Regions from separate parts of the Bacillus sp. DJP31 genome, predicted to be linked through region 1. Evidence: riboswitches for the same ligand, from Rfam matches in the RefSeq annotation. Region 1 holds a riboswitch; each other region holds the start of a gene.
The links. A riboswitch is a leader RNA that binds a small molecule or an ion and turns the genes downstream of it on or off. The one in region 1 is predicted to bind S-adenosylmethionine.
Positions count from the first base shown of each region.

Region 2: it holds a riboswitch for S-adenosylmethionine, as region 1 does, so the genes downstream of both, mtnW (2,3-diketo-5-methylthiopentyl-1-phosphate enolase) here and ACOI1C_RS19675 (PLP-dependent aspartate aminotransferase family protein) in region 1, are expected to answer to the same signal.
Region 3: it holds a riboswitch for S-adenosylmethionine, as region 1 does, so the genes downstream of both, metK (methionine adenosyltransferase) here and ACOI1C_RS19675 (PLP-dependent aspartate aminotransferase family protein) in region 1, are expected to answer to the same signal.

Region 1 is NZ_JBMERO010000032.1:17,715-25,600, reverse strand. Features, by position in the region: gene acsA (acetate--CoA ligase) at 1-1,343, opposite strand, end outside; gene ACOI1C_RS19690 (ABC transporter ATP-binding protein) at 1,361-2,095, opposite strand; gene ACOI1C_RS19685 (ABC transporter permease) at 2,128-2,982, opposite strand; gene ACOI1C_RS19680 (aliphatic sulfonate ABC transporter substrate-binding protein) at 2,999-3,988, opposite strand; gene ACOI1C_RS19675 (PLP-dependent aspartate aminotransferase family protein) at 4,086-5,879, opposite strand; SAM riboswitch class I at 5,950-6,056, opposite strand; gene ACOI1C_RS19670 (homoserine dehydrogenase) at 6,062-7,375, opposite strand; gene metX (homoserine O-acetyltransferase MetX) at 7,372-7,886, opposite strand, start outside.
Region 2 is NZ_JBMERO010000008.1:105,249-117,358, forward strand. Features, by position in the region: gene motB (flagellar motor protein MotB) at 1-755, shown strand, start outside; gene ACOI1C_RS09785 (MarR family winged helix-turn-helix transcriptional regulator) at 856-1,296, opposite strand; gene ACOI1C_RS09790 (ATP-binding protein) at 1,550-3,037, shown strand; gene ACOI1C_RS09795 (GGDEF domain-containing protein) at 3,149-3,805, opposite strand; gene ACOI1C_RS09800 (ZIP family metal transporter) at 4,516-5,247, shown strand; gene ACOI1C_RS09805 (aspartyl-phosphate phosphatase Spo0E family protein) at 5,336-5,596, opposite strand; gene ACOI1C_RS09810 (YkvA family protein) at 5,896-6,330, shown strand; gene ACOI1C_RS09815 (1,2-dihydroxy-3-keto-5-methylthiopentene dioxygenase) at 6,523-7,041, opposite strand; gene ACOI1C_RS09820 (methylthioribulose 1-phosphate dehydratase) at 7,103-7,732, opposite strand; gene ACOI1C_RS09825 (2-hydroxy-3-keto-5-methylthiopentenyl-1-phosphate phosphatase) at 7,729-8,394, opposite strand; gene mtnW (2,3-diketo-5-methylthiopentyl-1-phosphate enolase) at 8,400-9,626, opposite strand; SAM riboswitch class I at 9,711-9,827, opposite strand; gene ACOI1C_RS09835 (pyridoxal phosphate-dependent aminotransferase) at 9,898-11,070, opposite strand; gene ACOI1C_RS09840 (carbon-nitrogen family hydrolase) at 11,251-12,033, shown strand.
Region 3 is NZ_JBMERO010000007.1:64,780-76,889, reverse strand. Features, by position in the region: gene ACOI1C_RS08835 (glycogen biosynthesis protein GlgD) at 62-214, opposite strand; gene ACOI1C_RS08830 (YtzC family protein) at 235-501, opposite strand; gene ACOI1C_RS08825 (TIGR01212 family radical SAM protein) at 794-1,756, shown strand; gene ACOI1C_RS08820 (class I SAM-dependent methyltransferase) at 1,753-2,322, shown strand; gene ACOI1C_RS08815 (tetraprenyl-beta-curcumene synthase family protein) at 2,319-3,413, opposite strand; gene ACOI1C_RS08810 (alpha/beta hydrolase) at 3,447-4,247, opposite strand; gene ACOI1C_RS08805 (gamma carbonic anhydrase family protein) at 4,489-5,001, shown strand; gene ACOI1C_RS08800 (phosphatase PAP2 family protein) at 5,288-5,842, shown strand; gene ACOI1C_RS08795 (glycosyltransferase family 4 protein) at 5,860-7,014, shown strand; gene metK (methionine adenosyltransferase) at 7,059-8,258, opposite strand; SAM riboswitch class I at 8,490-8,599, opposite strand; gene pckA (phosphoenolpyruvate carboxykinase (ATP)) at 8,990-10,576, shown strand; gene ACOI1C_RS08780 (DUF2584 domain-containing protein) at 10,717-10,959, opposite strand; gene ACOI1C_RS08775 (alpha/beta hydrolase family protein) at 10,985-11,767, opposite strand.

The DNA.
Region 1 (7,886 bases):
TGGAAAAATACATAACCTTCTTCATCCATGGTTGCTAAATCGCCAGAAACATACCAATCGTTGGCAAAATAGGAAAGGAACTTCTCTTTGTTTTTCCAAATTTCCTTCATCAGAGATGGCCATCCTTTTTTAATAGCTAGTAGCCCTAGTTCCCCTCTCCTTACTTCTTTCCCGTCCAAGTCAATAATTGAAACCTCAACACCTGGAATCGGTCTGCCCATTGATCCTGGCTTTATCGGTTCAGATGGCAAGTTAACAATGAGCTGAGCCCCCGTCTCTGTCATCCACCATGTATCATGGATACGTAGATCGAGGACTTCTTTCCCCCATGTAATTGCTTCAGGATTAAGTGGCTCCCCCACACTTAAAATATGACGTAAGGTCGAGAGATTGTATTCTTTCACAGTCTGAGTTTTTTCCATCAGCAATCGAAAAGCAGTAGGAGCACTGTACCAAACAGTCACTCCAGTATCTTCAATCACTTGAAACCATTCTTCTGCCTGAAATCTACCTCCATGAACCACAATGGTTGAACGGTTTAACCAAGGAGCAAATATTCCATAAGAGCTTCCTGTAACCCAGCCTGGGTGAGCCGTGCACCAATACACATCGTCTTCTTTTAGATCAAGGACCCAACGCCCTGTTTGAAACTGCTGAATCATCACACGATGTGCATGAAGGACCCCCTTTGGTTTGCCCGTGGAGCCTGATGTGTAATGAATAATCATTCCATCATCTAAATCAACCCATTCTGTTATTCCTCCAACAATTGGGGTAGAAGCTAGTAAGTTAGAAATAGATTTTGCAAAAGGATGTTCTGAGTCATCTGTTGTGAGCACCGTCTTTAAATGGGGCAGTCTGTCTAAAGGGACCCTGTCAAGAAGGTCGGAGTGGGTAATTAAGACGGAAGCTTCACAATCATACATTCTGTCATAAATGGCTTCCTCCATAAAAGCTTCAAACAATGGACCTACAACTGCTCCGATTTTTATACCTGCTAATATAGCAATATAACAATCTGGATGCTTGGGTAGAAATACAAAAACACGGTCTCCTTTTTTAACTTCTTGTGATTTCAGTATGTGAGCCCACTCATCAGTCTTTTGTTTTAACTCTGAAAAAGTTAAGGTATCCTTTGTCTCTCCGTTAATATAGATCAGTGCGACCTTCTCTCCATACCCATCTTCAACATGACGATCCATACACTCATACGCCATATTCACCTTTTTTGTTGTGTACCAGCTAAAATGAGGATGGACAGAATCCCACTTAAAATCTTTATATGTTTCTTCATAGTTTGATAGATTGTACGTTTCATTTTTAGGTAGAAGTACTTGACTCATTGTTGCCCTCCCTATTGTTACTTTGCTTGGTTAAAACCTAATATCGAGAGAATATATTCCTTTTGTTTAGCTAGCTCTTGATCCGCTCTTGAACGGGGTCTCTCTTTGGAGATAATGATTTCCTCACAAAGTTCACCTGGCTGCCCTCGAAAAACAAGTAATCGGTCACAGAGGTAGAAAGCCTCGTCAATATCATGTGTGACGAGTAGCATCGTGGCACGACTTTGTTTCCAAACTGTTACTAATAAATCCTGTAGTTGCATCTTTGTAAAGGCATCCAGAGCACTAAAAGGCTCATCTAGCAGCAACACTTCTGGTGAAGTGATGAGTGCTCGGGCAATAGCTACACGCTGAGCCATCCCTCCTGAAAGCTGTTTTGGATAAAGCTTTTCAAATCCCTTTAATCCAACCTGTTCAAGTACTTTCAATGCCTTTTCCAGTTGATTTTGGGTTTCGTTTCTTTCTCCAAACAGAACGTTTTCAATCACTGTTAGCCATGGCATTAACCTTGGTTCTTGAAACATGAAACCGATATTTTCTTTACCTTCACGAGCTTCTCGACCGTGAAAAAGAATTTTCCCCTCATACTGAGTGTCTAGACCGGAAATGTTTCGAAGCAGAGTGCTCTTTCCGCAACCGCTCGTTCCGAGAAGTCCAATAATTTCTCCACTAGCTGCTGAAAAATTCACATGGCGATATGCTATATTTCCAGTTTCAAAGGTTCTACTTGCTCGTTCTACTGCTAGTAGCACTTATTTCACCACCCATTTTATACTAAATTGAACTATCGACCCTCTGATCCTGACAAGCTATCCTGCCAGTGCAAAGCCTTTGTTTCTATTGTTTTTAAGATCCAATCAGAGAGCTTGCCGAGTAAGGCGAACAACAGGATGCTCGCTAAGATCATGTCAGGTGAACTCATATTTTGTCCGAAAACTAATAAGAATCCTAACCCCTGGCTAGCTCCCATTAATTCAGCAGCGACGACAAACATCCAACCTAAGCCGAGTCCACTTCTGATTCCTACTAGGAACGAGGGTAAAGAAGCAGGTAAAATGATTTTCCGAATGAGCTGGAAGGTCGAGAAGCCATAGATTTTCCCGACCTCGATTAGTTTTCGATCGACTCCTTTTACCCCGCTTACGATATTTAAATACACGGGGAAAAATACCCCGACAGCAATGAGCGTAATCTTAGAGGTCTCTCCAATGCTGAGCCATAAGATAAACAATGGAACCCATGCGAGGGATGGGATAGATCTGAACGCTTGTAGCAACGGATCAATGATTTGCTCCGCTAATCGAAAAAAACCAACAATTGAGCCAAAAAGAACAGCTACAACTGTACCAATAATAAATCCAACAAGGACTCGAAAAAACGTAATACCTATATGCCCCCACAAGCTACCATCAACAATCATTGAATAGATTTTTTGCAGGACAATGGTTGGTGCAGGCAGTAGATTAGGTGGAAGTACACCTAATCTACTTAAGAATTCCCAGATGATAATAAGACTTATCGGTAACACACTTCCAATCGCTATGTGCTTTGTTGTGATCAATACTTTATTGATTGGTAAGACAATTCGAAAGGTTGATCGGATGGGTTTTAATACATTGCTTTCTGTCTGCTGTGACATCCTTTAACCTCCTGAGCTACTTAATTACTTTCTCAGCAAAAGCAGGCTGAATTAATTCATTTACTAGCTTTTCAACATCAGCATTTTTATCAATAACACCCGCAGCTTGAAGGACTTTTCCAGCTTCATTTAGGGCCTTGATTTGTGTAGATCCTGGAATTGGATTTGAGAAATCATTCCTAGTCAGTTGTAACTTTGCTACTGCCTCATCTAACTGTGCTTGCTCCGCCAAAATTTTAGCTGCATCTTCTGGATTTTCCACTGTCCATGTTCTTGCTTTTTCATATAATTCAATAACCTTTTCGACATAGGCTGGATACTTTTCTGCAAACTCTGAGCGTGCATTCAAAGTCCCATACGTATTAAGATCGGCGTTTCGGTAAACAAAGCTCGTTCCTTCTCCCACTTCAAGCTTTGCCATATGAGGATCAAGTCCTGCCCAAGCATCAACCTGACCTGATAAAAGTGCTGTTGCCCCGTCTCCATGCTGTAAGTTTACGATTTCTACATCTGTCGATTTCAAACCAGCTTCATCTAGAGCACGAAGTAAAAAGATATAAGGATCCGTTCCAAGAGTAGCTGCTACCTTTTTACCTTTTAAGTCTTCAACGGACGTAATACTTGAACCACCTTGAGCTACAAGTGCCGTCCATTCTGGCTTTGAGTAGATATACACCGATTCAATGGGTGCTGATTTTGATTTAGCAATAAGAGCAGCTGCCCCAGCTGTAGAACCAAAATCAATACTGTTACTATTTAAAAATTCAAGAGCCTTGTTACTGCCTAAACTCTGTACCCACTCGATTTCAATTCCTTCCTCTTTAAAGGCTTCTTCCAACCAACCGAATTCCTTTAAAACTAGACTAGTAGGTGAATAGAACGCATAATCTAGGCGGATTTTTTTTGGCTTAGCATCTCCACTCACAGCCGATCCACAAGCACTTAGTAAACATATTGAAATAGTCAGAATTAAAGTTGCAAGTATGCTCGATTTTTTCCATTTCATCTGAAAATCTCTCCTATTTTTAGAGGGGCCTTCGTTTGAAGGCCCTCCTATTAGTTTTTTTGAAAATCTGTAAATTCAACTAAATGTGATTTATCCTTTAAACCTCACAAGCATATGTTGCAATCGTGCCTCTTAATCGTTGGGCTTCTTTATACGTACAGCGGTTATGAACAACCTCTAGACCAGCATCTTTAGCAATCTCTGCTGCTTGTTCTGAGATAACGCCTTCCTGAAGCCAGAAAACCTTTGGTTGGACTTCCGCTGCTTCTCGAGCAAGCTCAACGGCTGCTTCGGGGCTTCTAAAAATTTGTACGATATCAATACTTTCAGGAACAGAACGTAGATCCGGATACGCTTTTTCACCAAGAACTTCTGTTTCTCTAGGGTTCACTGGGATAATCCGATATCCAAGTCTCTGCATTTTAAAAGCCAGTCTGTGACTTGGTCTAGATGGATTGCTACTGAGTCCAACAACGGCGATGTTCTTTGTTCTAGTTTCCTCTACGCCATCAACCACCACTTTTTCTGTTGCTGAATTTAATGCCCATCGAATGATTCCTTCGTCATTAATGACAATCTCTTTTTTTCCATCCTTTGAAACTCCTGTCGCTTTAATAAGTGCTTGATTTAAATCATTCGTCAAATCGCGAACTGATTCAAGTCCAACTGATAAACGAACAAGCTCTTCTGTAACTCCTGATTTCTTTAATTGTTCAGGTGACAGCTGTTGATGAGTGGTTGAAGCTGGGTGAATCACGAGAGAACGAGCATCTCCAACATTCGCTAAATGTGACCATAACGATAGCGAGTCGATAAAGGTCTTTCCTGCTTCTCTGCCACCTTTTATTCCAAATACAACAACAGCCCCGTCTCCATCTGTTAAGTATTTTTTTGCCAAGTTGTGTGTAGGATGTGATTCAAGTCCTGGATACGTTACCCATTCAACGGCTGGATGCTGAGCTAAATATTTGGCCACTTCTAGAGAATTTTTCGTATGTTTCTCCATACGAAGCTGAAGTGTTTCTAATCCTTGTAAAATTAAGAAAGCATTAAATGGACTTAAGCATGATCCAAAATCTCTAAGTAATTGAACGCGTAATTTGGTTATAAAGGCTAATGTTCCAAAGTCATTCGCATAAACAAGGCCATTGTAGCTCGGGTCTGGTTCCGTAAAGCCAGGGAATTTCTCGCTATTCCAATTAAAACGACCTCCATCAATAACTAAACCACCAACTGAAGTACCATGTCCTCCAATCCATTTTGTAGCAGAGTGGATGACAATATCTGCGCCCCACTTGATTGGCTTGCAAAGGGATGGTGATGCAAATGTGCTATCCACAATTAATGGAATACCAGCTTCATGGGCAATATTTGCCACTGCCTCAATATCTAAAACTTGTAAACTTGGATTACCAATTGTTTCAGCAAAAACAGCCTTTGTATTTGGTGTAATGGCTTTTCTGAAATTCTCTGGATCTGTTGGATCTACAAAATGAACTTTAATGCCGTACTTTGGCAACGTGACGGCAAACAAATTATACGTTCCACCATAAAGGTTAGTAGCTGCAACAATTTCGTCACCTGCATGTGCCAGATTGAAGATGGTTAAAGTGATCGCTGCCTGACCTGAAGATGTCGCAACAGCAGCTACCCCTTCTTCCAAAAGAGCAATTCTTTTCTCTAGCACATCGACCGTTGGATTCCCAATACGAGAGTAGATGTTTCCTGGCTCATCTAATGAGAATAATCGTTGTGCATGTTCCGTACTGTGAAAAACATAGGAAGAAGTTTGATAAATTGGAACAGCACGTGATCCCGTTGTAGGATCTGGCGCATGGCCTCCGTGTAGTAATAATGTTTCTAAACCGTATGAATGATTTGTCATAGTCATTTCCCCATTTCATTATTTTATAAAATAAAAACACCCTATCTAAGAAGAGGATGCCTAAGCAAATTTCCCCTTCCTATCTTTCAGAATTAAAACTCTGCTGGAATTAGCACCAGTTACACGGAATGTAATGGTTGCCGGGTTTCAAAGGGCCAGTCCCTCTACCTCTCTTGATAAGAAGACTATTAAATTGTGGTTTGTAACAGGTTAGGCGTATGCTCGTGGCTTTGAATGGAAAAGCCGGTTGTTGAAACTGGGTAAAATCTTAATTTTTCTTGCTTAAGTGTTTGCAAATAATTTAGTACATTCTCCTCCTTGCCTTGAAGCAGACTAGCAATAACATATCCAGTTTCGTTCTTGACCACATCTCTTTGCAAAAGCTTAGTGTTGAACTTATCTAATTTACTTGAGATAGAATAATTGTTTTTTAAGGCTTTTGAAGTAGTCTCTTCGATAACTGCTAACCAAACGGATGTTGGAGCGCCATCATGCTGATTCTGTGTATGGTAGCTTGACCGTGAATGCTCGGTTTTAGGTTTTTCTTGCTGTCGAATATAAACCAAGTCCTCTATCATTGCACTAGCTGTTGCCTTTGAACCTGCCCCAGGACCTTGTAAAAGAATTGTTCCCACTAAATCTGTTGTAATAACAATTCCATTGTTCACACCTTCAACATTGTATAAAGGATGTTCTGCTCCAACAAATGTAGGTTTGACTTCAGCAGTGATTTCTTCATTGTGCATTTGCAAAGTTGCCAGTAGCTTTAAGCGAAGTCCCAGCTTTTCTCCAAGCAATAGGTCGCTTGTCGACACTTGGTTAACACCTATTTTAACTGCATCCTCCCAACTGGGTTGCTCTTGATAAATAAGGTTACTTAATATCATGAGCTTATAAAAAGCATCTGTTCCTAAAACATCGTTCGAAGGATCTGCTTCAGCGTACCCAAGCTCCTGGGCTTCTTTTAAAACATCATCAAAGTTAGCTTTTTCCTTCCTCATTTTCGAGAGAATATAATTACTCGTTCCGTTCAAAATGGCTTCCACTTTTAAAATGCCATTTACCTGAAGGAGTTGAATAATTGTTCGTAGAAGAGGAATACCACCCGCTACAGCTGCTTCAAAAGTAAGAAACCGATGATGAAGAGAAGCATATTCAGAGAGTTCTTTCCCTTTATGCGCCAGCAATTCCTTATTCGCACTGATAACATGGCTACCTTTTTCAATGAATCTCTTAATATACGTATTGGCAGGCTCAATGCCGACGATTGCTTCAAAGACTATATCTACCTCTTGGAGTGCTAACAAGTCTTCAACACTAGTCGTTATTGTAATGTTCCCTTTGATTTCTCTAGGCTTATCTGCATCTTTGACTAAGATTCCTACGATTTCTACTGGAAGACCTGTAGCCTCATGCAGCTTTTGTTGATGGGTATTGATTGTTTCGTATAATCCCTTCCCTACGGTTCCTAACCCTAAAAGCACTACTTTAATTGACTTCACCCGAGCTCCCCCTCCACTAGATGTCCCCACTTCTCAAATTCAACTAAAAATCCATCATGACCAAAAACGGTTTCTACCTCATAATGCTTTGAGGATAGATTATTCTCCTGACAAACCTCCAAGAGCTCAGACAATAATTCACTAGAATAAATGATATCTCTCTTATAACTAATCGCGATGACCTTCGAGCGAATCTCTTTTAAAGCTTGCTTCCAGCCTCCTCGTTCATGACCAATATTGTGGTGGTCCATTGCCTTGAGTAAATATAAATAGCTATTCGCATCAAATCTTTTTAAGAATTTCTCACCCTGATACTTTAAATAGGAGTCAATTTGATACGAACTTTCCAGATGATGATCACCCCAGCCATCCCGTTCCTCTCTTGAAAATCTTTGATTGAATAAGTCTGCTGAACGGTAAGAGATCATTCCAATCATCCTTGCTATACTTAGACCAAGCTCTGGATTGGCCTCATATTCTCCATTTTGCCACCGCGGATCATTTGTTATGG
Region 2 (12,110 bases), on a different contig from region 1:
AAAAAAAGCATCATCATGAAGAACATATAGATGAGACCTGGTTAATTCCATATGCTGATTTACTTACGTTATTACTAGCACTTTTTATTGTTCTATTTGCTGCTAGTTCTGTTGATGCCCAAAAGTTTCAGCAAATTGCCAAATCCATGAGTAGTGCTATGAGTGGGGGAACAGGGATTATGGATTTCCCTAGCCCTCTTCCAGAGGAACAACCTCAATCTGCAAATGTTGAAGATGCAAAAAATGAGCAGAATGAAAATCCAGACTTTGAGCAACAAGAGAAAATTGAATTAGAAGAGTTGCAAAAGAGAATTAATACAAAAATAGAAGCGAAGAATTTAAATACCAAATTAAAAACCGTTTTAACGGATGAAGGCTTACTCATTACAGTTTTAGATGATGTTCTTTTTGATCCTGGAAAAGCAATAGTTCGTATAAAAGACCAAACATTAGCTATGGAGATTTCCGAATTGCTAGTTTCTGATCCTCCTAGAAACATCGTTATCAGTGGTCATACGGATAATGTGCCCATTAGTAATCCTCAATTTGACTCCAATTGGCACTTAAGTGTGATGCGGGCAGTAAATTTCATGAAAATTGTACTTGAAAATGAAAAACTGGATGTTCGAAAACTAAGTGCCAAAGGTTTTGGTGAATTTCAGCCAATTGATACGAATGACACGCCAGAAGGTCGTGGAAAAAACCGTCGTGTCGAAGTACTTGTCTTACCAAATGAATTAAAAGATCAACAATAAGAAAAAGAGGCTTTCACTAAACAAGTGAAGCCTCTTTTTCTATGTGATTCCTATAAATATTGTATATCTCCAGGTTTACTATATTCTGTAAGCTAATGAACTATCCTCGCGCACCATACCCTAATTTTTTTAGAAGGGTAATTAATGATTCCTTCTCTTCAAAAGATAAAGAAGATTGAATTTGATTAATAAATCTTTCATGTTCGGGAAAAATTTTCTCCATAGTCAAAATACCCTCATCTGTAAGAGACGCATACGTTACTCTTCTATCTTTTGAACACTGCTTACGAAGAAGTAAACCTTTCTTCTCAAGCTTATCTACAACATAAGTAATACTTCCACTTGCAATTAAAATTTTGCCTCCAATTTGCTGAAGTGGAGTATCTCCTTTGTTAAATAACAGCTCAAGAACAGCAAACTCGGTAGGATTTAATCCAAAACGTTGAATAGACTTATTCGCACTATCCCCTACACTTCGATAGGCACGAGACAATACAACAAATAACTTAAGGGATGCATCTATATCTTTTCTAGTATCCATAAAAAACCAAATCCTTATCAATTTGAATTATCTTGAATTAAAGATAATAATACTAAACTGTCTTCAGTTTTGTCAATAAAAAAAGAAATGATTGTTCATGTCTCTAAACGATACGCTTACGAATGTATGACTATACATATTTTTACATTTTATAAATATTTTATCGAACCATTAACGCTTTGAATACTAGGATATGAAAATTACATAGTATATAATTAAACTATCAATCTATTCATCAAGGGAGACATTTTGAGTGAAATCTACATGGACTTCAATCTTATTTTACATAGGAGTAGTCTTACTTCCTTCTATTATTATTAGTTCTTATTTCGTTTACTCAGAGTTACAGGAAAAAAAACTTGTTCTTCAAGCGGAGGCCAAGCAAACAGCTAGTGTTTACAGAGATCAATTAGATCAATTGCTTGGAAAAACAAAAGCTAGTTTAGAGATGCTTGCGAAAGTACTTGCTACAAAGGAATTTCTTCAAACAGATGAAATCCGAAGAATTTTAGAGGAGAGCAATCAAGAGAGCCCACTTTATTTTGGCTTTTATTTTGCAGATTCACAAGGAAACGTGCAAATAGGATCCTCTCCGATAGGACCAGTAAATATCTTAGATAATAATTATGTTCAATCCGCAATTGTTGCAAAGGAAACAAAAATATCTCCTTTAATTAAGAATCACACAACTGGAGGAGAGCTTGTCACAATGGTCACTCCCATTATAGACAAGAATGAAAAAACAATTGGATTATTACTCGTAAATATTAGAGTGGATTACATTCAGAATATAATGCGTGTTCTAACTCCTGATGAAGGCATAAAAGTGCTTAATGGCTACAACCAGATCATATTTGAAACAGAAAATGTATTTAAGGGAAGTAACCAAGTATACGTTGAAACCATTCTTAGAAATGCACCATGGAATATTCAAGTTGGAGTGAATGAACACTCTATTACTTGGCTTTTTTGGACTATATTTAAATATTCTTCTATCTTTCTTTTCATAACCAATACAATTTATCTCTTAAATAAATATATGGTTTTACGAAAAAATGCTAAATATGAGAAATTGCAAAATGAAAGTCAAAAGCTTGAGATAGTTGGTCAATTAGCTGCTAGTTCTGCCCATGAAATTCGTAATCCATTAACAGGGATAAAAGGACTGGTTCAATTACTAAGTGAGAAATACAAGGATAAAGAAGATCGTTTTTATTTTGAAGTGATTCAACAGGAAATATCAAGAATAAATGAGATTGTTAGTGAATTTTTAGTACTCGGAAATCCCATCGCAGATATTCACTCCCTAAATGATATAAAGCATATTATGAATGAGCTGTTACCGCTCATTCAGTCAGAAGCAAATTTATATAATATCCAGCTTTCTCTCGAAATGGACGAGCAATCAATGATGATTTATTGTGCTAAGGATCACGTAAAGCAGGTCATTTTAAATATTACAAAGAACGCTCTAGAGGCCATGAAAAATGGTGGCAATATTGCTATTTCTATTAAAAAAGTTGATCATTACTGTTCTATTTCAATTAAAGATACGGGAGTAGGAATCCCTCGAGAATTAGTAAATAAAATTTTCGATCCCTTTTTCACATTGAAAGAGACTGGAACTGGACTAGGACTAGTTGTCTGTAAACGAATTGTAACTATGTATGGAGGTGAAATTTCCATTCACAGCGAGTTAACTGTAGGAACTGAAGTAAAGGTTCTCTTTCCAGCGGAATAATTCCCGAATAGTTGATTATTAATCAGGCTCTATTCATGAGAAAATCATATAAAAAGTTTTAATCGAAGAAAAGCCGCCAATTAATAAATTGATTAATGACGGCTTTTCATTTTAGAGCTTGCAGAAATCTATAATAGACTCTTGAGTGAGGATTCTCGACTTTATTTCACTTAATAGGGCCAACAAACGCTCGCTGGCATTCGCAATATCCATCTTTTTATGAAACACATTATACAAAACGAGGTCTCTGACATTAAGGAATAAAGGAAGATGCTTTAACCATCGATCCTCAATCTGCTGAGCATTTTGAATAATTTGGTCCCTAGAGATTGGTGAGGTAAATAAAACAGCAAACTCATCCCCCCCTAGCCAAAATAAAAGTTGATCAGGAAAAAAATGTTTTAACCTATTTGAGGCTTGGATTAAGAGCTGGTCCCCAAAAGAATGACCGAGTGTATCGTTAACATGCTTAAAATCATCAAGGTCAATTAACAAAAGTGAAATTTGTTTATATTCTTCATCATCTTTTATAAACCTTTCAACCATTTGAGAGTATTTCTCTCGGTTGAATAAGCCGTTCAATTGGTCATAATCAGTTAAGCTTTTCATTCGCTTTACCGTAAGCTCTTTTAATGTAACATCAATTCCGTATTCACTAATTTCACTAATTCGATTCGTAAGTGGATCATAAATAGTCTTTATATAATGCTCAAAAACATGCGCATCGGTTCGAATTTGAAATTCAACAACATTTCCTAAAAAGGGCAAGTTCTAAAGGTAAGATTATGGATTCAAATATTTCCTTTGTCACAATGTCTTTTACTCGTTTACCTTATTTTTTCTTTTGCAATTCCTAGTGCCTCTGCACTATTACCCCCCTCTAGATAAAAAAAGACAATATCACCACTATTACTTCTTTGTAACTGGTATATACTATCTGGAAGAATAGCTATGCCTTGCCTAAATTCATTTGAAATGGAGAACTTTCCATTTTCCACTTTTATATGCTGTGATGTTTGATGGATGGCCTGCTTTATGACGATAAGAACCGTAATAAATGGTAAGGCATAAATGGAAAATAAATTGCGTGAATTTTCCAGTTTATATTTTTTCCCGCTCTTGAGTCTAGGAAAAAAATTATGAGAAAAAAGAGTATCCAATTAGTAGTGATAGAATAGAAGTTTTCTTTTAGAATATGATTGAGCATGGGTTCAAACTGTCTTGTTCTTCAACATTTGGTCCACCTTAGGCACCGACTTATAATATGGGTTTATTCTATTATTTGACCAAAGGAAAGTAAACGAGATTGGAGATTTTTACAGAAAAATGACGAATATCATTCAATATATAGTGGAGCAAAGCTTTAATCTACTATTTTTCGACTTAGCTTAAGTATCCATCATTATTGACCCGGATTGTACTTTACCGCTAGACAGGACTATAATTGTAAGTAAAATGTTTGTAAAGGTGAGATTATTATGAAAGAATTGCTGATTGGGAGTATATTGTCTTCGCTCGCTACTGGAGTTGGGGCTTTACCCATTCTATTTTTACAGAGGCAAGTAACCCATAGATGGAGAGACATTTTACTTGCTTTTACTGCTGGAATAATGATGGCGGCCTCTACTATGAGCTTAATACCTGAAGCCTTACTAAGCGGTGGATTATTTCAACTTACAATTGGATTATTACTCGGAGTTTTCGTACTAACCTTACTTGAAAAGAATATACCTCATATTGATCTTGGGCATACTCGCAAGGGTCTTGAATTTGATCAAAAAGCATTGCTAATTATTGCTGCAATTACTCTACATAATATTCCAGAAGGTCTTTCTGTAGGAGTTAGCTACGCCTCTGATGCATCTGAAACAGGAAACATGATTGCTTTCGCTATCGGACTACAAAATGCTCCAGAGGGCTTTTTAGTTGCCTTATTTTTAATACAACAGAAGATTAGTAAGTTCAGAGCATTTATTATTGCCACTTTAACAGGAGCCATTGAAATCGTTAGTGGAATAATCGGTTTTATGTTAACGTCCTTCGTTTCATTTCTTGTGCCATATGGACTGGCATTTGCTGCTGGGGCCATGTTATTTATCATTTACAAAGAATTAATTCCTGAAAGTCATGGTGACGGAAATGAGCAATTTGCTACCTATTCATTCATTTTTGGCTTATTACTTATGGTCGCTTTGCTTCAACTATTCTAATTCATCGATTTACAACTAACTACTACAGGAAAGCCCATTAGAAAATGTTTTAACATGTAAACATTTTCTAATGGGCTTTAATTGTAAGTTATCTAATTTTATTTATCATTCGATAGGGATTTAAAACAAACAAAGCGAGGACACTCATAATAGCACCATATATACCCGTTCTTTTTTCTATCAGATTAAAACGTTGATATTGGTTAATCATCAGATCTAGTTCTTGGCTACATTTTATTGTTTCCTCACTTGTGAAACTAGTTGCCAATGCTGTTGTTATCATCATTTCTCTCTTTTTATCTATCTCTCTAAGCAGCACATTTATATCTAGACCTGTATTAGCCGCCAACACATTCCCCCCCTTTACCCATCTAATGCATGAAACTTTTATTCCTGTATAAGCATTATTACAAATTCTACTATATATGTAAATAGAATTGCAAAATTAGACAAATTTCTCGAACATTTTTTTAAAAGAATGTGACGAATTCAGTGTTTTATTGCGATAGATTCCTCATTCATAGTAGGATTTTTGGTTTTTTGTAGATTCTTGTCGTATATCGCTTTGTGGTACACATATCTTATGAATTTTATGCTTTAATGGTAAACTAGATGTAGAAATGTATTCGTATCATAGGAGGGATTAGGGTGGAAAAGGATAGGGATGGACAATCAAAGACTACTGTAACCAAATATAAGCGAAAAGCTCTTGAATATATTAAGGATCGGCATAAAGCAAAGGAACTGTGGAAGGAAGCCAGTAAGAAAACTAATTCTGAAAAAGGACGAATACAAACCTTCCGAGATCAATTATTGCTATTATTAGATGCCTATCATGATTGGATCTCAGGAGAGTATCGTCAAATCCCTTACAAAACATTAACGATGATTGTCGTGGGGATACTTTACTTTGTCGTTCCAACCGATGTAATTCCGGACATTTTTATTGGGGTTGGACTGATTGATGATGCCGCAATAATTGCCTTTATTTTTAAGCAAATTGAAAAGGATTTAAATCAATATAAGATTTGGAAATCAAACGAAACATCCATCCAAGAAACAAATCCCAATTCAACTTTATAAGAAGTGCGTAAAGTATATCACTCTGGCTTATGCTAATATATGTTTTTTAATTAAGACACTTTTCTAAAAGATTGTTGTTTTTTAATAGGAAAAGCAACCCATTTATAAATAAGGTGATTGGAGCGGAAGGTCTAAATTTAATAGGAACTTTTCGTTATGAAAAGTTCCCTACTTTTTTATGCATTCGCCTCATTAATCTTTGTAAATTGGAACCCAGCCTTCGGTAGTTACAAAGATCCTCACGGCCACAACTTTTCGATCTTCTTGTAACGTGAAATAGTGAACAACATTCTCTGGTACAGAAATTAAGTCTCCTGGATTTAGTCTGACATCAAAGAATACATCATCCTTCCCCTTAATAATAAAAATACCATGACCACTCACAATAAAACGTACTTCATCATCTGTGTGAAGATGCTCACGCTTAAAGTTTTGTAATAGTTGATCTAGATTTGGCGTCAACTCTGATAAAGCAATAACATCAGCTGCTTCATAGCCTCTTCTTTTTGAAATATCTTCAATTTCAGTATGGAATGCCTCTAAGATAGCTTGCTTTTGTTCATCAGAAAGCTGATAGTTTTCATTCAAGTCAGAAGGTAGTTTCGTAATATCCCACTGCTCATAAATAACCTCATTACTCTCCAAAAATGCAGCTACATTACCTTGGTCCTCAATTACCTCGTTACTCCCATGAATACGAATAGTTGCCATCTTTCATTCCTCCCTTAAATTCATACTATCTATGCATTAAAGTATCTGCTGCTTTAATGTGTTAAGTTGCTGTTAATACTTGCTTTAAGGTTAATATTTTTAATGTATAGGTAAATAGGAATTCACAGGCTTCTAAGTATCGTTTTGCCTCTTGAGGGGTTCTTCCCCAAACTGTAATTCCATGATTTTGTATAAGCACTGCACCTGCATCTTCTTTTATATTTGGTATAAATTCTTCTACTAATGTTGGAATGTTCGCATGATTATAGATAATTGGTACCGTGAATGTCGAATCCTCATCCCATAGTCCAAATGCCTTGATGATTTCCTGCTTTTGAAACACAATCTCCCCACTGGAGTAGAACAAATCTGAAATGACGTTATTATCGACTGTATGGACATGAAGACAGCAGCCTGCATAGCTTCGTTTATATACCTCAACATGAAGCAATGTCTCAGCAGATGGCTTAAGGTTTGTCTCTCCAATCGGTAACCCGAACTCATCTACTAGTAAAAAATCTTCACCTGTTCGTTTCCGTTTATCCTTGCCACTTGCCGTTACTAAGAAAGTTAGGGGATCGTTGGACACTTTAATGGACAAATTCCCACTGGTTGCAGGAAACCAATCCCGCCATGCTAGTTCGTCCTTAATATCAGCAAGTACATTCCATCTATCATTAAAATTACTCACACATCCACCTCTGATTTTTTTTGCTTTAGCGTTTCAATGACATCATAAAACGTCTCAAACGAATGATACGGTTTTTCCAATTCATCCATTTTTTCAATTAGGAAGTCACGAGCAAACACTGTATGGGCCATTTTAGCGGCTTGAAAATCTGTGATCGAATCGCCAATTACGATAATATGTTCATCGGGTCCTGCTAATTTATTCATAATAGATGGCTTACAGCATCCACAACCATTTGAGCAGTTTTCATCGCATTCATTTGGCCAAAGAATTTGAATGGTCTCAAGAGAAAAATTTGAACCATTGCAATAAATATATTCCCGTTCAATCAGCCCTTCCAATAATGGATAAACAAAAAAATCTATCCCACCGCTCACTATGTAAAGTGGAATTTCTTCATCCCTTGTATACTGAACAAACTTAGAAAAGCCCTCTCTGATCATCACCGTTTCTTTTAAAAACCCAATAAGATCTTCTTTAAGATTTGATGAAAGTAAACCGAATAATCTCCCAACCCCTTCTTGAATTGAAATGTCTTGAGAAAGAATTTGATCCTTAACTTCCAGCCATTCAGACGGTGCGAACTTTTTCATTAAAGAAATAATATTATCGGTTTCGGTAATCGTTCCATCAAAATCACAAAAGATGATTGGTTGCTTCATGCTTCTTACATCCCCCATAAATGAAGCGCCTTTTTCAAAGACTCATGCTCTTGTGCCGCATCCTCTAAAGAACGACCTTCAACTACTGCATCGACTGCTTCTCGGAAAGCTTTCCCCCCGCCTATCGCTCCGTCTGGATGACCATGTACTCCGCCACCAGCATTAATGACAGAATCAATTCCAAAATCTTTGACCAAAAATGGAACCAAACCAGGATGAATACCAGCAGAAGGCACTGGAAAAGTCTTCTTGAACAATTCGTTTATAGTCAGTTCAGCCGCAATTCCAAGTGCTTCTTCTCGCTTTAGCGCTACACTTCCGTAAGGAGAAGGAAACAGTGAAAAATCAGCACCCGCATATCTCAATAGCTTTCCTAGCAACAACGGATTTTGTATACCATAAAACTCTGATGGTGTGATGGCTCCACTTACTGCTGGATGAGCCATGATGGGTAAATCGATTTCTGGATCCTCAACCAATGCTTGTAAAACATCCATTCCATAAGCAAATACATTAAACAATAAACAATCAGCACCAAGTTCTCTAGCTCTTCTTGCTTTCTCTCTTAATTCAAACGTACGCCCCGATAAATTCACAGCATAAAGGGCTCGATGGCCAGTTGTCTCAAAAACTTCGTTTAGCACATTTTTACCGATTTCAATTCTATTCTCAAAAGGAGTGAGTGGGTTATCAAAAAGGATCTCATCATCCTTCACTAGATCCACGCCACCTAAAACTTGTTCCTTAAGTTGATCTTTTAGGTAGTGAATATCTCTACCAAGTACACCTTTAAAAATACTCATCACTAATGGTCTGTTAAAGACACCGAGCTTTGAACGAATACCCTCGATTCCAAATTTTGGACCAGGCATAGCACTCTTTACTTCAGCAGAAAAATCCAAATCTACTAATTTAACTTCTCCATCGAGAGATAGCTTCCCAAACACAGTTGTCAAAATAGCTGGGATATCGAGTGAAAAATTTTCTATCGGATAGGAGATTGTAACTATTCCACGTTTTAGTTTCTTTCCAAAATATTGGTTAGCCTTTTGACTATCCTCGAGCTCTTGTATGGAAAGAACTTCTCCTTTATGCCTTTTCAACTGTTCCTGCTGGAGTTTTGGAAGGTCGGTCCACGATCCAATCGTCAAACCAAGGGCAATACCTTCTGCTTTTTTGGATAAATCGTTTTTTGCGTCATGTATGAGATAAGTAGCTTTTATTCTTGTCAATTTCAACACCTCAATTTATAAAAAAACATTTTAAATGAAAAAAACCTCTTCAATAAGAAGAGGGTATCGTTTAAATTCACCGTCTCCTTATCTCTCAGCGCATAGCTGCAAGAATTAGCACCGTGCTTATCTAGACTGTGTATAGATAAATCGGTTGCCGGGCTTCATCGGGCTAGTCCCTCCGCCTACTCTTAATAAGAAATACTATTTAATTATTAAATCTTAATCAAATTAATTTGGATTATGACAGCTTGAGGGATTTTTGTCAATCCTAAAATATGTTCAAGGCTTTTATCCGATTCACTGCCTCAAGCAACCTATCTTCATCAGACAAAAGTCCAACCCTGACAAAGCCTTCTCCGTATGGACCAAATCCAATTCCTGGAGCTACTACAACATGAGCTTCCTCAAGTAAGTAATCTGAGAAACTCACAGATGTAAATCCTTTTGGAACCGGAAGCCAAGCAAAAAACGAACCTGAGGGTGCATCAACATCCCAGCCTATGCCCTTCAACCCTTCAATAAACGTATTACGTCTAGCTTCATAACGATCGACTAATTCATCTACACAATTCTGTGGAGATAATAAAGCAGTTGCAGCAGCAACTTGTATCCCACCAAACAAACTTACATACATATGATCCTGGAGGAGATTTATAGATTCAATTACACTTTCATTCCCCACTGCAAATCCAATTCTCCAGCCAGCCATATTGTAGGTTTTAGAAAGGGTATAAATTTCAATTCCAATATCCTTTGCACCCTCTATTTCAAGAAAGCTTATCGGCTTCTTTCCATCAAATCCTATTGCTCCATAGGCAAAATCATGAACCACACAAATGTTATTATCTTTGCATAACTGAACAGTTTCTTCAAAGAATTCCTTTGTAGCAATTGCCCCGGTCGGATTATTTGGGTAATTTAAAAACATTAATTTTGCCTTTTCTAACACCGCTTGGTCAATCTCGTTATAATCAGGTAAAAAGTCATTTTCAGCCTTTAAGGGCATAAACTCCATCTTTCCTCTTGCAAGTTCTACCCCTGACCAGTAATCAGGATAACCAGGATCCGGTACTAATGCGAGATCCCCTGGATTTAATAAGCACTGAGGTACTTCAACAAGTCCTGCTTTTCCACCAAAAAGGATGGCCACTTCTTTATCTGGGTCTAAGTTCACTCCGTATTCTCGTTTATAAAAGGTTACAGCCGCCTCTTTTAAAAATTGTTGTCCTCGAAACGGTGAATATTTATGGTATTGTGGGTTGGCAGCTGCTTCTCTTAATGACGTTACAATATGTTCAGGTGTTGGCTGATCAGGATTACCTTGACCCAGGTTAATAACATCATAGCCTTGCTCCATGACTTTATTTACCTTACTTACAAGTGTAGCAAAAAATTGAGTGGGTAGACTTTTAAGTATTTCAGACTGCTTGAATGTTCTCATTTCAAACTCCTTAAATCATAGTAGAGAAGCTATACTTTCATTCGCACGAATGGAAAGTAAATGAATAGTATTTTTTTTAGCAGAGCAGTAAATGTAGAATTTTCTTATTGTATTTCTAGTCAAAAATAATATATTGTTAGTGACAACTTGTAAAGTTATTTTGTAAGGAGTAGATAAAACATGAGCATAAAAATAAGCTGTATCCAATTCGATATCTCTTTTGGGAATCCCGACAAAAATTTTCAACAAGTCGAGAAAAAAATAGAGGAAGCCCTCCTTCAAAAACCAGATATTATTGTTCTTCCGGAACTTTGGACTACTGGGTATGATTTAACTAGACTTGATGACATTGCTGACGAGGACGGGCAGCAAACAAAAGACTTCTTATGTCAGCTTGCAAAAGAGAACCATGTACACATCGTTGGCGGTTCAATTGCCAAAAAAACAAACGAAGGTGTATACAATACTATGTTCATCGTAGATAACAAAGGTGAAGTTGTTGGTGAATATAGCAAGCTACATCTTTTTAAATTAATGGATGAGCATGTCTATTTAAATCCAGGGCATGTCGATGGAATGTTTCAGATAGGTGAATTAAAATGCGCTGGTTTTATTTGTTATGATATTCGTTTCCCCGAGTGGATTAGAAAGCATGCATTGGTTGGGGCGGAACTTTTATTTGTCGTTGCCGAATGGCCTCTCCCTCGCCTTGCTCATTGGCGCTCGTTATTAATTAGCAGAGCCATCGAGAATCAATGCTATGTTGTCGCGTGTAATCGGTCAGGTGCAGACCCAGCTAATGAATTTGCTGGACATTCAATGATTATAGATCCTTGGGGAGAAATCGTGGCTGAGGCTTCCGAGGATGATGAAATCCTACAAGGGATCATTGATATAGAAAAGGTACAACGCGTTAGAAATCAAATTCCTATTTTTGCTGATCGACGTCCTGAATTTTATTAAGTTAAAACTGTTGACAAAAGGTAGTGTAACTTGATATTATTTTCACCAAGTGGAAAATTTCAGAATACTTACTTTCC
Region 3 (12,110 bases), on a different contig from region 1:
ACGAGCGAATTTTCCCCACACACCAAATATCCCCTCTCCTAGAAGAGAGGGGATCCGATTATTATTTTCTCGAAATGTCAGGCTGCGCCCGCTTCGCATTCTTCTTTTTTACTTCCTTCACAGGATCGAAGTCTTTCCCCGCTTCAAGGTCTTGATTGTTACTTCCATTCTTTGTCTTTTGCTCAGGATTATTTTGTTTAGATCGCTTTTTCATATCCGCAAATTACCTCCAGCTTAATGATGTGGGTAGATGATCATTTCATTTTGGATACGTTCTATTTGAAGTCTCATTCGATCAATTTGCAGCTTTTGCTGTGGGTTTCCACTTTGAGCTAGTATACCTAATTCAATAACGGCTGTTTCTAGCTGTTGCTGGGCTTTTGTATATTCAGTCTGGTTATAGTGTTCCTGCTTCTTCGCCACGGTAAACTGTTCTTCCGCGTAGGTTATTGTATCTTCTGCCATTTGCAAATATTCTTCAACAGATTGTCGTGTTGCCATGCAGTATTCCTCCTTCACCAGTTCGCGCGGGTCGATGAAAAAGCTTCATCCTGCTTAGTTTATACAAACTCGTTACAACTATAACCAGTTTGATAAGGAGATTTTTCCCACTCGAGCTCGTATTTCGCAAAAAATTTTAGCCGAAAAAAGGCTATGTAAGCCAAATCGATGATTTTGTGCGGTTTACTGGAAATCAAGACCACCCAAATATATTGGTTTCTTCACTTTTACATGCTAAAATTCTAATTATCAAAAAAACGTTAACTCTTCACTAGTAAGGGGATGTACTCATATGAATCAAATCAATCCTTTTCCGTATTCCGATGACCAGAAGAGGTATCATTCGTGGAATTATCATCTGCGTCAAACGTTCGGACACAAGGTGTTCAAAGTTGCATTGGATGGCGGATTTGATTGTCCAAATCGTGATGGGACGGTTGCACACGGAGGTTGTACATTTTGCAGTGCAGCTGGTTCAGGTGATTTTGCAGGAAACCGAGCAGAAACCATCGAACAGCAGTTTCACGAAATTAAAACAAAAATGCATCTAAAATGGAAGGATGGAAAGTACTTAGGGTATTTTCAGGCTTTCACCAATACGCATGCCCCAGTTAAGGAACTAAGAGAGAAATTCGAAGTGATTATTAAGCAAGAAGGTGTGATTGGCTTATCGATTGCAACGAGACCGGATTGTCTGCCAGACGATGTCGTTGAGTATTTAGCTGAATTAAATGAAAGAACCTATCTATGGGTTGAGCTTGGTTTACAAACCGTCCATGAACGAACAGCCCTTCTTATTAACCGTGCTCATGACTATCAATGCTATAAAGATGGTGTGAACAAGCTTCGAAAACATAATATCCGTATTTGCTCTCATATTATTAATGGTCTACCTCTTGAGACACCTGAAATGATGATGGAAACGGCGAGAGAAGTTGCCAAGCTTGATGTACAAGGTATTAAGATTCACCTGTTGCACCTACTAAAAGGAACACCCATGGTTAAACAATATGAAAAAGGTCTACTCGACTTTTTATCATTTGATGATTATATAAACCTTGTATGTGATCAATTAGAAGTTATCCCCTCAGAAATGATTGTTCATCGAATTACAGGGGACGGTCCGTCTGATTTAATGATTGGCCCAATGTGGAGCTTAAATAAGTGGAAAGTCTTGAACGCGATTGAAGCAGAGCTCGTAAGACGGAATAGCTATCAAGGCATGCACTTTCAAAAGGAAGTCTTCTCACGATGAATCTTGATCGAATTCTCCCATTTGCAAGGTCACTTTTAGCAAGAGCCATTCAGCCAGGGGATATTGCCATTGATGCAACCGTTGGTAATGGGCATGACACCGTTCACCTAGCCGATCTAGTTGGAAAAAATGGACATGTTTATGGTTTTGACATTCAAGAACAAGCAATCATAAACACTTCAAAATTACTAGAGGGTAAAGGTTTGCAGGACCGCGTTACCCTTTTTTTAAAAGGTCATGAACATGTAAAGGATTATATCGAAGAGAAAAGTCTTTCAGGCGCTATTTTTAACCTTGGGTACCTACCTGGTGGCAACAAAGCGATTGTAACAACTTCAGACACAACAATTTCTGCGGTTAAACAAATTTTATCACTACTAAAACCTGAAGGAATCCTTATTCTAGTCATTTACCATGGCCATCCTGAAGGTATGACAGAACGAGATAAGCTTCTCGATTATGTAGAACAGATTGATCAAACATATGCTCATGTTTTAAAGTATCAATTCATAAATCAAAAAAACAATCCACCCTTTATACTGGCCATCGAAAAAAGAAACCGCTAAGACGAAGCTCTACTTAACGGGTTCTTTTCATTGAATTGTTTCCACTTCCGATAGGCTCTTCCGTTTAGATAAAAGAAGTAGCTGATAGGTCCGCCTTTTTTTATCAATTGTCTAGCTAATCTCCTAACTTGACTCTGCTCATTCACTTTACTGTCAGACATATATACTCCGAGCAATCCGCGGTTAAGTAAACGATGAAATTTCTCATTTGGAATTCCTTTTATTTGTTCATCTGCTTCATCTAAAAAATGAAAAAGTCGTTCTACTAAGGTCTCTTCATTTGGATAATAGCTACAAAAGTTTAGATCTCCTCCTGCTATATCCTCTTCTTGGTCAATTAAATAATCAAGTAGAATATGTAAACCCTGCACATATGGAAAATACCCATTTCTTATTTTGGTTACATCTGACTTTTCTAGATTATCCCCAAATGCATGGGAGACTAAAACAAAAATACCTAATGTAGATCCTGAACATGCAGAAAACTCATACCATTTCATCTCTGGGAGGCTCTTATCCACACCTTGAAACCATTTTTCCAGTCGGCTCACACGCTCTTCCACCACAACATGCTTATGTACCTGTAAAGAACAATAATAATTGGCCAACTCGATTATTTCAGTCTTAATCAATGAATAATGTGGGACCTTTGTTAACACACTTTGGCATGTCACCACGAGATCCCTTAAGTAGCCACCATCATCTTGGTCTTCACGGTACCTGTAATAATTATAATTTTGCCCTTCTCCTATGGTAAGTGCATGTGGCATGGATTCATGTAACGCTTCAAAGTCCAGTGGATTGAGAGAAGTACTCCGATCACATAAATTGTCCAGATAATCACTGATTGTTTGATAGGCTATGATGAACTTAATACATGACTCCAAATGCTGATAAGACAATAAGGCTATTACACCTCCACCCTCACAATGGAAGGCCTTTTCGTTAATACTTGATAGGGCTTGATTTCGTAATTCTGCGTTGGGAATTCCGTTTGCCCTATTTCTCCAATAAGATAGTTCGTTATGAACAAGTGGTAAAACATCTCGGTAAACCTTTGACATTAAGCTTAAAGGATGAGTTGGTAACATTTTTATAAATCGACTCCTTTTTCCTTAATGCCTCTATTGTACATTCACCGCGAGCTGAGTTTCAACAAATCTCTTTGTATAGTCAAATACAAGGTCACGCTCTGGCTCGTTAAATATTTCATGAAATAAACCGTGCCATTCTTTATATGTCTTGTCTGTTGAGGGCAATTGATCAAACCACGCTTTACCTTTCCCCTTGTTCACAATCTGGTCGTCTCCACCCTGCATAAATAAAATAGGAACATCTGGAGTCTTCTTGACATAGGTTAAGGCCAATTGTGTTGCATGAATAAGTTCACGATACCATCTAATCGACACCTTAGTTACATATAAGGAATCATTACTATCTAGTTCAATGACCTCTTTATTTCTCGTTGCCATAGATGGTGTTAAATTTGTATTCATTCTAAATGTAGGGATTATTTTGTTTAACACTACTGATGCAGCATTCAAAAAGGGAGAAGGTGCCGTTATCTCACAAACTCCTAAGCAAGGGGAAGATAGGATCACGCACTTCACTTGAAAATGTTTTTCCTGCATACAACGAATGACGGTTAATCCGCCCATACTATGTCCTAGTAGAACAATTGGTAATCCATAAGTAAGAGCTTCCTTATACCAACCTTCAACTGTTTCGACGTACTGGTCAAAATGATCAATATGACCTCGATGTCTTCGTGAAGTTGTACCTTGGCCTGGTAAGTCCCCCATCAGAACATGGTAGCCCTCAGTTCTCCACATTTCAATTAACCATTTATAACGACCGTGGTGCTCTGATGCCCCATGAACCATTATTATTACAGCCTTTGCATTCTCCGCTTCCCATCTCCACATACTATCACTCCTCGCTATTTAAAATCATATCTTTGAAATACACAAGTATTCATTGTACTGAAACAACTTTTAATTAATAATGAATGGTCTGTTCATTTGTTTTACCCATGTAAAGTTATTTTTACTTATGATCTACTTGTTTAAAATGGAAAGAACTGAATGTAGAAAAAAACCATACTTAACAGAGTGTTCTATATTTTGTTACAATATCACTAAATACTGTAAAAAGGGGAAATAAAAAATGATATTACCTTATAAACATATAGTACCGACCATTTCGGAAACTGCATTTATTGCTGACTATGTCACGATTACTGGCGATGTAAAGATTGGTGAATATAGTAGCATCTGGTTCAACACGGTTATCAGAGGAGACGTGTCGCCAACTGTTATCGGTAATCGAGTCAATGTTCAAGACAATTGTGTTCTACACCAAAGTCCAAACAAGCACCTTATCCTTGAAGATGATGTTACTGTAGGTCATCAAGTATTGCTGCACAGTTCAACCATTCGCAAAGGTGCACTAATTGGGATGGGCTCTATCATACTAGATGGAGCAGAAATCGGCGAAGGTTCCTTTATTGGGGCTGGAAGTCTTGTCCCACCAGGTAAAATCATTCCCCCAAACTGCATGGCATATGGAAGACCGGCAAAAGTAATTCGTGAACTAAATAAAGAGGATATTTTAGATATGGAACGAATTAGAAGAGAATATGTTGAAAAAGGTCAGTACTACAAATCCATTCAAGAATAAGGATGATTTTTCATCCTATTGTTCTATTTTTACAATATTCTTAAAAATATTGTAAAAAAAAATTATATAATTTCTCATTACTTTTACATTTCCTTAGTATTCCCTAAATATTTACACCTTAAAATGGAAGTATAGAGTTTACTATTCAAAAAAACTTAGTTAAGTTAGGCCAAGTAGTATGGCTAACAATGTTTCAAATTAATCATAACGCACGATTGGTTCTTTCTTCAATTCTCTAAAAGATTAGAACAGACATAATTAGTTTACAAAAGGGGCTAGGTGAATGATGACAAAAATAATAGCAAATTTATATGATTTTGAATGTCATATCTTCCGAAGTGTGAACCGTCATTTTGATCGAAAGGCCCTTAACTTCTATTTCCGCTCAATCACCCACTTAGGTGGTGCAACCTTTACTATTCTGTCTGTCCTAATTCTTATTATTTTATCGCCTACTACAAATAGATATGTTGGACTTGCTAGTGCACTTTCTCTACTCCTAAGTCATATTCCAGTAGCACTTGTGAAGAAGTTTTATCCAAGACGAAGACCTTATTTAGCATTAGAACAAGCGAATGTTACAGTCAATCCTTTAAAAGATCACTCCTTTCCATCAGGACATACTACGGCTATCTTCTCTGTAGTTATCCCATATATTTTTTGGATGCCATTGCTAGGTATTGTCCTATTGCCGTTAGCCTTTAGTATTGGAATATCCAGAATGTATCTTGGGCTTCATTACCCATCTGATGTCATGGCTGGTAGCATATTGGGCACCATCACTGGAATTACTTCTCTTGCTTTTTTACAACAGTTGTTTACTGGATTAACTATCCTTTAAATTTTGGAGGGGTTAGGGTGAAGATTGCGATCTTTACAGATACGTTTGCACCACAAGTAAATGGAGTAGCAAGAACGCTTAAACGCTTCACGGATTATTTAGAACAGCAAGAGATTGAATACAAGGTGTTTGCTCCAGATTGTACAAAAGACGAAGAATTATTTTCTACCCATATTCATCGGTTTACGAGCCTGCCTTTTTTTCTATATCCTGAATGTCGATTAGCCTTACCAAATATGCTTCACGTAAAAAGTCAGCTACAACAGTTTCAACCTGATATCATTCATGTAGCTACGCCCTTTAATGTGGGACTTTGTGGAATTCATTATGCAAAAAAACTAAACATTCCGCTAGTAGGCTCTTATCATACTGATTTTGATCAGTACTTGGAGTATTACGACCTTCAATTTTTATCGCCTATACTTTGGAAATACATGAGATGGTTTCACCGATCTTTTCTTAAAACCTTTGTCCCTTCACAAGAGACGAAAGAACAATTAAAGCGTCACGGATTTACAGATCTCCATATTTGGAGTCGTGGTGTAGACTCTGCCCTTTATAAACCAAATGAACATTCTACAAAGGTGAGAGAAAAATATAAAATCAAAGAAAAGTATGTATTATCCTATGTTGGAAGACTTGCTCCCGAAAAAGATGTTCAAACACTTCTAGAAACAATGAAAGCCTTGCCTCCAAATCTTCAAAAAAATGTTCGCTGGCTTGTAGTTGGTGACGGTCCATCTAAGCTAGATATGCAAAGAGAAACACCAAGTAACGTAACCTTCACAGGCTATCTAAACGGAAAAGAATTATCTGAGGTATATGCAGCTTCTGATTTGTTTGTTTTTCCATCACCAACGGAAACCTTCGGAAACGTAGTGTTAGAGGCACTTGCATGTGGAACTCCAGTTGTAGGTGCAAATTCAGGTGGGGTAAAAAACATTATTAGGCAAGGAAAAACGGGCATTCTCTGTGAGCCGAAAAAGGTTGAATCATTTGTAGAAGCGATCGTGGACCTACTTGAAAATAATGAAAAAAGGACTCATATGAGTACGGAAGCGAGAGTCTACTCCATGACTCAAACCTGGAGTGCAATTTTCAATAATCTTCTAGACGAATATGAAATGGCCATTCATGAATCTAAAGAAACCAAATACGCAAAAATTATTTAATTAAAAAGGCTATCACCTCATTCAAGGTGATAGCCTTTTACTTATTATTGTGCTGCTTGAGCTTTCAAATCTGAAGCTTTGTCAGTACGTTCCCATGGTAAATCAATATCTGTACGACCGAAGTGACCATAAGCAGCTGTTTGCTTATAAATGGGACGACGAAGGTTTAACATATTGATGATTCCCGCTGGGCGTAGGTCAAAATTACTTCGGATTAAATCTACTAGAAGATCCTCAGAAACAGTACCCGTGCCAAATGTATCAACCGAGATGGAAACAGGCTGCGCTACCCCAATTGCATAAGCCAATTGCACTTCTGCCTTGTCAGCTAGTCCTGCTGCCACGATGTTTTTAGCTACATAACGAGCAGCATATGCCGCTGAACGGTCAACTTTTGTTGGATCCTTACCTGAAAATGCTCCGCCACCGTGACGTGCATATCCACCATACGTATCAACAATGATTTTACGACCTGTTAATCCAGCATCCCCTTGAGGACCACCAATAACGAAACGACCTGTTGGATTAATGAAGTACTTTGTATCCTCATCAATTAATTCTTTCGGTACAACTGTATTGATCACATGTTCTTTTAGGTTTCGACTAATTTGCTCGTTCGAAATTTCTGGATGATGCTGTGTTGAGATAACGATCGTATCAATACGAACTGGAATATTGTTTTCATCGTATTCTACAGTTACTTGTGTCTTTCCATCAGGGCGAAGGTAAGGTAGAATATCCTCTTTACGAACTTCTGTTAAACGACGAGCCAATTTATGAGCTAAAGAAATCGGTAATGGCATTAATTCTTTCGTTTCGTTACAAGCATATCCAAACATAAGACCTTGGTCACCAGCACCAATTGAATCAATTTGTTCATCTGACATTTGACCTTCACGTGATTCTAATGCTTGGTCAACTCCCATTGCGATATCTGCTGACTGCTCATCGATAGATGTAAGCACTGCACACGTTTCAGCATCAAATCCGTATTTTGCACGTGTATAACCAATATCTCTAATCGTTCCACGAACAATTTTCGGAATATCTACATAAGTAGATGTAGTAATTTCACCCGCAACTAATACTAATCCTGTTGTAACCGATGTTTCACATGCAACACGAGCATTTGGATCCTTTGCAAGAATTGCATCAAGAATTGAATCTGAAATCTGATCACAAATTTTGTCTGGATGCCCTTCTGTTACAGACTCAGACGTAAATAAACGGCGATTTTTTGACATCTAATTTGTTCCTCCCATTGTTAACTTCAGAAATAAGGTCTACGTGAATCTTTTCTTATCTCTGAAATCTTGTCAGATACGGTACTCATTCTCTTATTATTCTTAATAAAACATAATTTTATTAAGGAGTTCTTTTTTTACGATTTAGCTCAATGATTAGGCTTTACTAAAATGAACATAAAAAAAACCTTCCTTATATTAGAGGAAAGGGTATACGTTCATTCGCCTTTGCTCTTATCGTTCAAGGCTACTTGCGCCTTGCAACAGGTTAGCACCTTATCATAAAATGATGGTTGCTGGGTTTCATTGGGCCTGTTCCCTTCACCGACTCGGGATAAGAGAGTATCCGTTCGGCTCATATCATAACGTATGAGGTCGAAAGATGTCAACAAAAAGAGAAGAGGTTACTCGAATAATTTCACACAACTATATTTGTTCATTTAGATTTATAAAATATATGGGCTGCTGTTATGAAGATCCCATTTTTTAATCTCATTTCCATTTTATGAAACTTGGTTAAATCAGTGTGGGTTTAAGCTTAAATTCAGCTAGAATAAACATTGATTACTGTAACCTGCAGTAAAAGGGGATATTAAAACTATAATGAGCACAAAAATATAGATTAGTATAGACTATTGCTTTAAATATGTTATACTAATTGAAGAAGTAATCATTTAATTTCGATTATTGTTAGATTAATAGAAAAAAATCGTAAAAGGCAGGTTATGAAAATGAATTCTGTTGATACTTCAATCAACTTAAATGGTTTATTAAGCGGACAAAACATTTATACAAACTTATCTGTTTCACAGTTAGTGGAAAAGGTACTCTCAAGAAACGAGGGAGAGCTTACATCTACTGGAGCTGTTCGTGCAACGACGGGAAAATATACAGGGCGCTCTCCTAAAGACAAATTTATTGTAGAAGAAGCTTCAATTAAAGATAAGATTGCTTGGGGCACTGTCAACCAACCGATTTCAGAAGAAGCTTTCAATCGCCTATATAAAAAGGTATTAACGTACTTAATGGAAAAAAACGAGCTATTCGTTTTTAAAGGATTTGCTGGTGCTGATGAAAAGCATCGCCTACCCATACAAGTTATCAATGAATATGCTTGGCATAATCTATTTGCCCATCAGCTATTTATTCGTCCAACTCAAAAGGATTTAGCAGCACATGAGTCAGGATTCACCGTCATTTCAGCTCCAAATTTCAAAGCGGATCCAAATGTTGATGGAACTAAATCGGAAACATTTATCATTATATCATTTGAACAAAAGATCGTTTTAATTGGTGGTACCGAATATGCAGGAGAAATTAAGAAATCTGTTTTCTCTATTATGAACTATTTACTGCCAGAATCAAACATTTTACCTATGCATTGTTCTGCTAATGTTGGTGCTGAAGGTGATGTTGCTTTATTTTTTGGTTTATCTGGAACAGGAAAAACAACATTATCTGCTGATGCAAACAGACGCCTTATTGGCGATGATGAGCACGGCTGGTCTAATTCTGGTATATTTAACATCGAAGGTGGATGCTATGCGAAGTGCATCAATTTAACTCGAGAAAAGGAACCTCAAATTTTTGATGCGATCCGCTTTGGTAGTGTTCTCGAAAATGTTATGATTGACGACCAAACTAGAGCTCCAAATTTTGATGATACTTCATTAACTGAAAATACTCGTGCTGCCTATCCGATTCAGGCAATCGACAACATTATTGAACCTAGTATTGCTGGAAATCCGAACACAATCATCTTCTTAACAGCAGATGCATTTGGTGTACTTCCTCCAATCAGCAAACTTACGAAAGAGCAAGCAATGTATCACTTCTTAAGTGGTTATACAAGTAAACTAGCAGGTACAGAAAGAGGAATCACGTCTCCACAAGCAACATTCTCCACTTGCTTTGGATCACCATTCTTACCTCTTCCTGCAACGGTCTATGCTGAAATGCTTGGCAAGAAAATCGATGAGCATTATGTACAAGTATTTCTCGTTAACACAGGTTGGACTGGCGGAGAATATGGAGTTGGAAGCCGAATGAAGCTTAGCTACACTCGTGCCATGGTTCAAGCTGCCTTAGAGGGAGAATTAAGCAACGTCGAAACAGCTAAAGATGGGACCTTTGGACTTGAAGTCCCTTTACACGTTCCTGGTGTTCCTGATGAAGTACTACAGCCTGAGCAAACTTGGACTGATAAAGAAGCTTACCATATGAAAGCAACTGAATTAGCAGCTAAGTTTATAGAAAACTTTAAAAAATTCTCAAATGTCAATGAAGATATTGTTTCACTTGGTGGACCAACAAAATAACAAAACCAATAACGATTAAATCAAAAAGCCTGTATCGTAGATTACTAAGTAATCATTGATGCAGGCTTTTTGATTTAATCCCCGTCAAACGGTAAGATCCTATTGTTGTAAAAGGAATTCAAAAAAATCTTCCTTAAAAATTAATTTGTCGAATTAAGCGAAATCAATTCATATGTAATTATCGTTTTCTGACTCATCATAACTACTTTCTTAATAATAGCAATGCCATTTGTGTCAGAGTCCTTTTGCTTTTTTACTTCTAGTGGAATATCAAGTGGATATAAGCGATATCCCTCCTTTTCAAGAGTAAACATATTTTCCTCTACTCTCTTTTCCAAACCTTTTGTCACAATCATTGTATTTAACTCTAGGGGCATTCCCATTTTTCTTACCTCCAATAGTTTGTTTTTATTGTTTCTTCATCCAACTGGTCAAATCCTGCACAATTTTCCGGTTAATTGCTGGTGGGAAATAATGTGTATACTCTTTAAAATACCAGGACTCAACAGGTATTCTTAACTCCTTTAGTCGTTTTTCTAATCGATAGGAATGCTCAATGGAAACATTCTGATCCTTTTCACCATGTATAAGTAAGACAGGAGCTTGTACATTTTCTAAGTAGAATAAAGGCGTTCTCCTTTTATACTGCTCCGGTACTTTAGTCGGTGTTCCACCTATCACTCTTTTCATCATTTTTCTCAAATCTAATCGCTCATCATACGTCAAAGTCATATCAGATACCCCGCCCCAGGAAACAATCGACCTTATTTTCGAGTCTTTTATCCCAGTGATTAAAGCCATCACACCTCCTCTAGAAAAACCAAACACATGAATGCGACTTTGATCAACCTTATCATGCTTTCTTAGAAGAGCTAACGAAGCAATTGCATCATATCGGTCTTCTCCAGCAAAATCCTCATTGCCCTCCCCACCTTGATTTCCTCGGTAAAATGGTGCCATGACAACAAAGCCCTCAGAAGCAAATTGAACAATCCTTCCGACACGGACCTTACCTACATTCTTAATACCACCCCTCAAATAAAGAAACCCATCATACCTCCCTTCCTCCTTAGGCTCAGCAAGCAAACCCTTTATCTTTAACCCCTGACACCAATACGTGACAATATATAAAGCTATCCTCGGACTTGGTGAAGGAAAACGCTGCATCTCAATCAAAGTACCATCTTCCATAAGATTCCTCCAGTTATCTAAGCATTCTTTTAAACGGTTAACACAACGCAATACATAGGTTAATGATAGAAAATAACTGTTTACTCAAACTTTATTGTTATACACATAGTGGTTGATTTCCTCTCCAGGATGCTTGCTTTTTAGCTTGGCGGGCGGGTGAGCCTCCTCAGCGCTTTGGCGCTATGCGTAAGTCTCACCTGTCCCGCCGTGGCTGCAGGAGTCATCGCATATCCGTTCCAATCAACTTTCTTATCAAGGGTTTGTCTTATTTAAACCTATGACAAAAACAACATTCTTTTAGAAAATAGCCTAAAAGGTGAATAACTAATTATTGTGTTAGTTT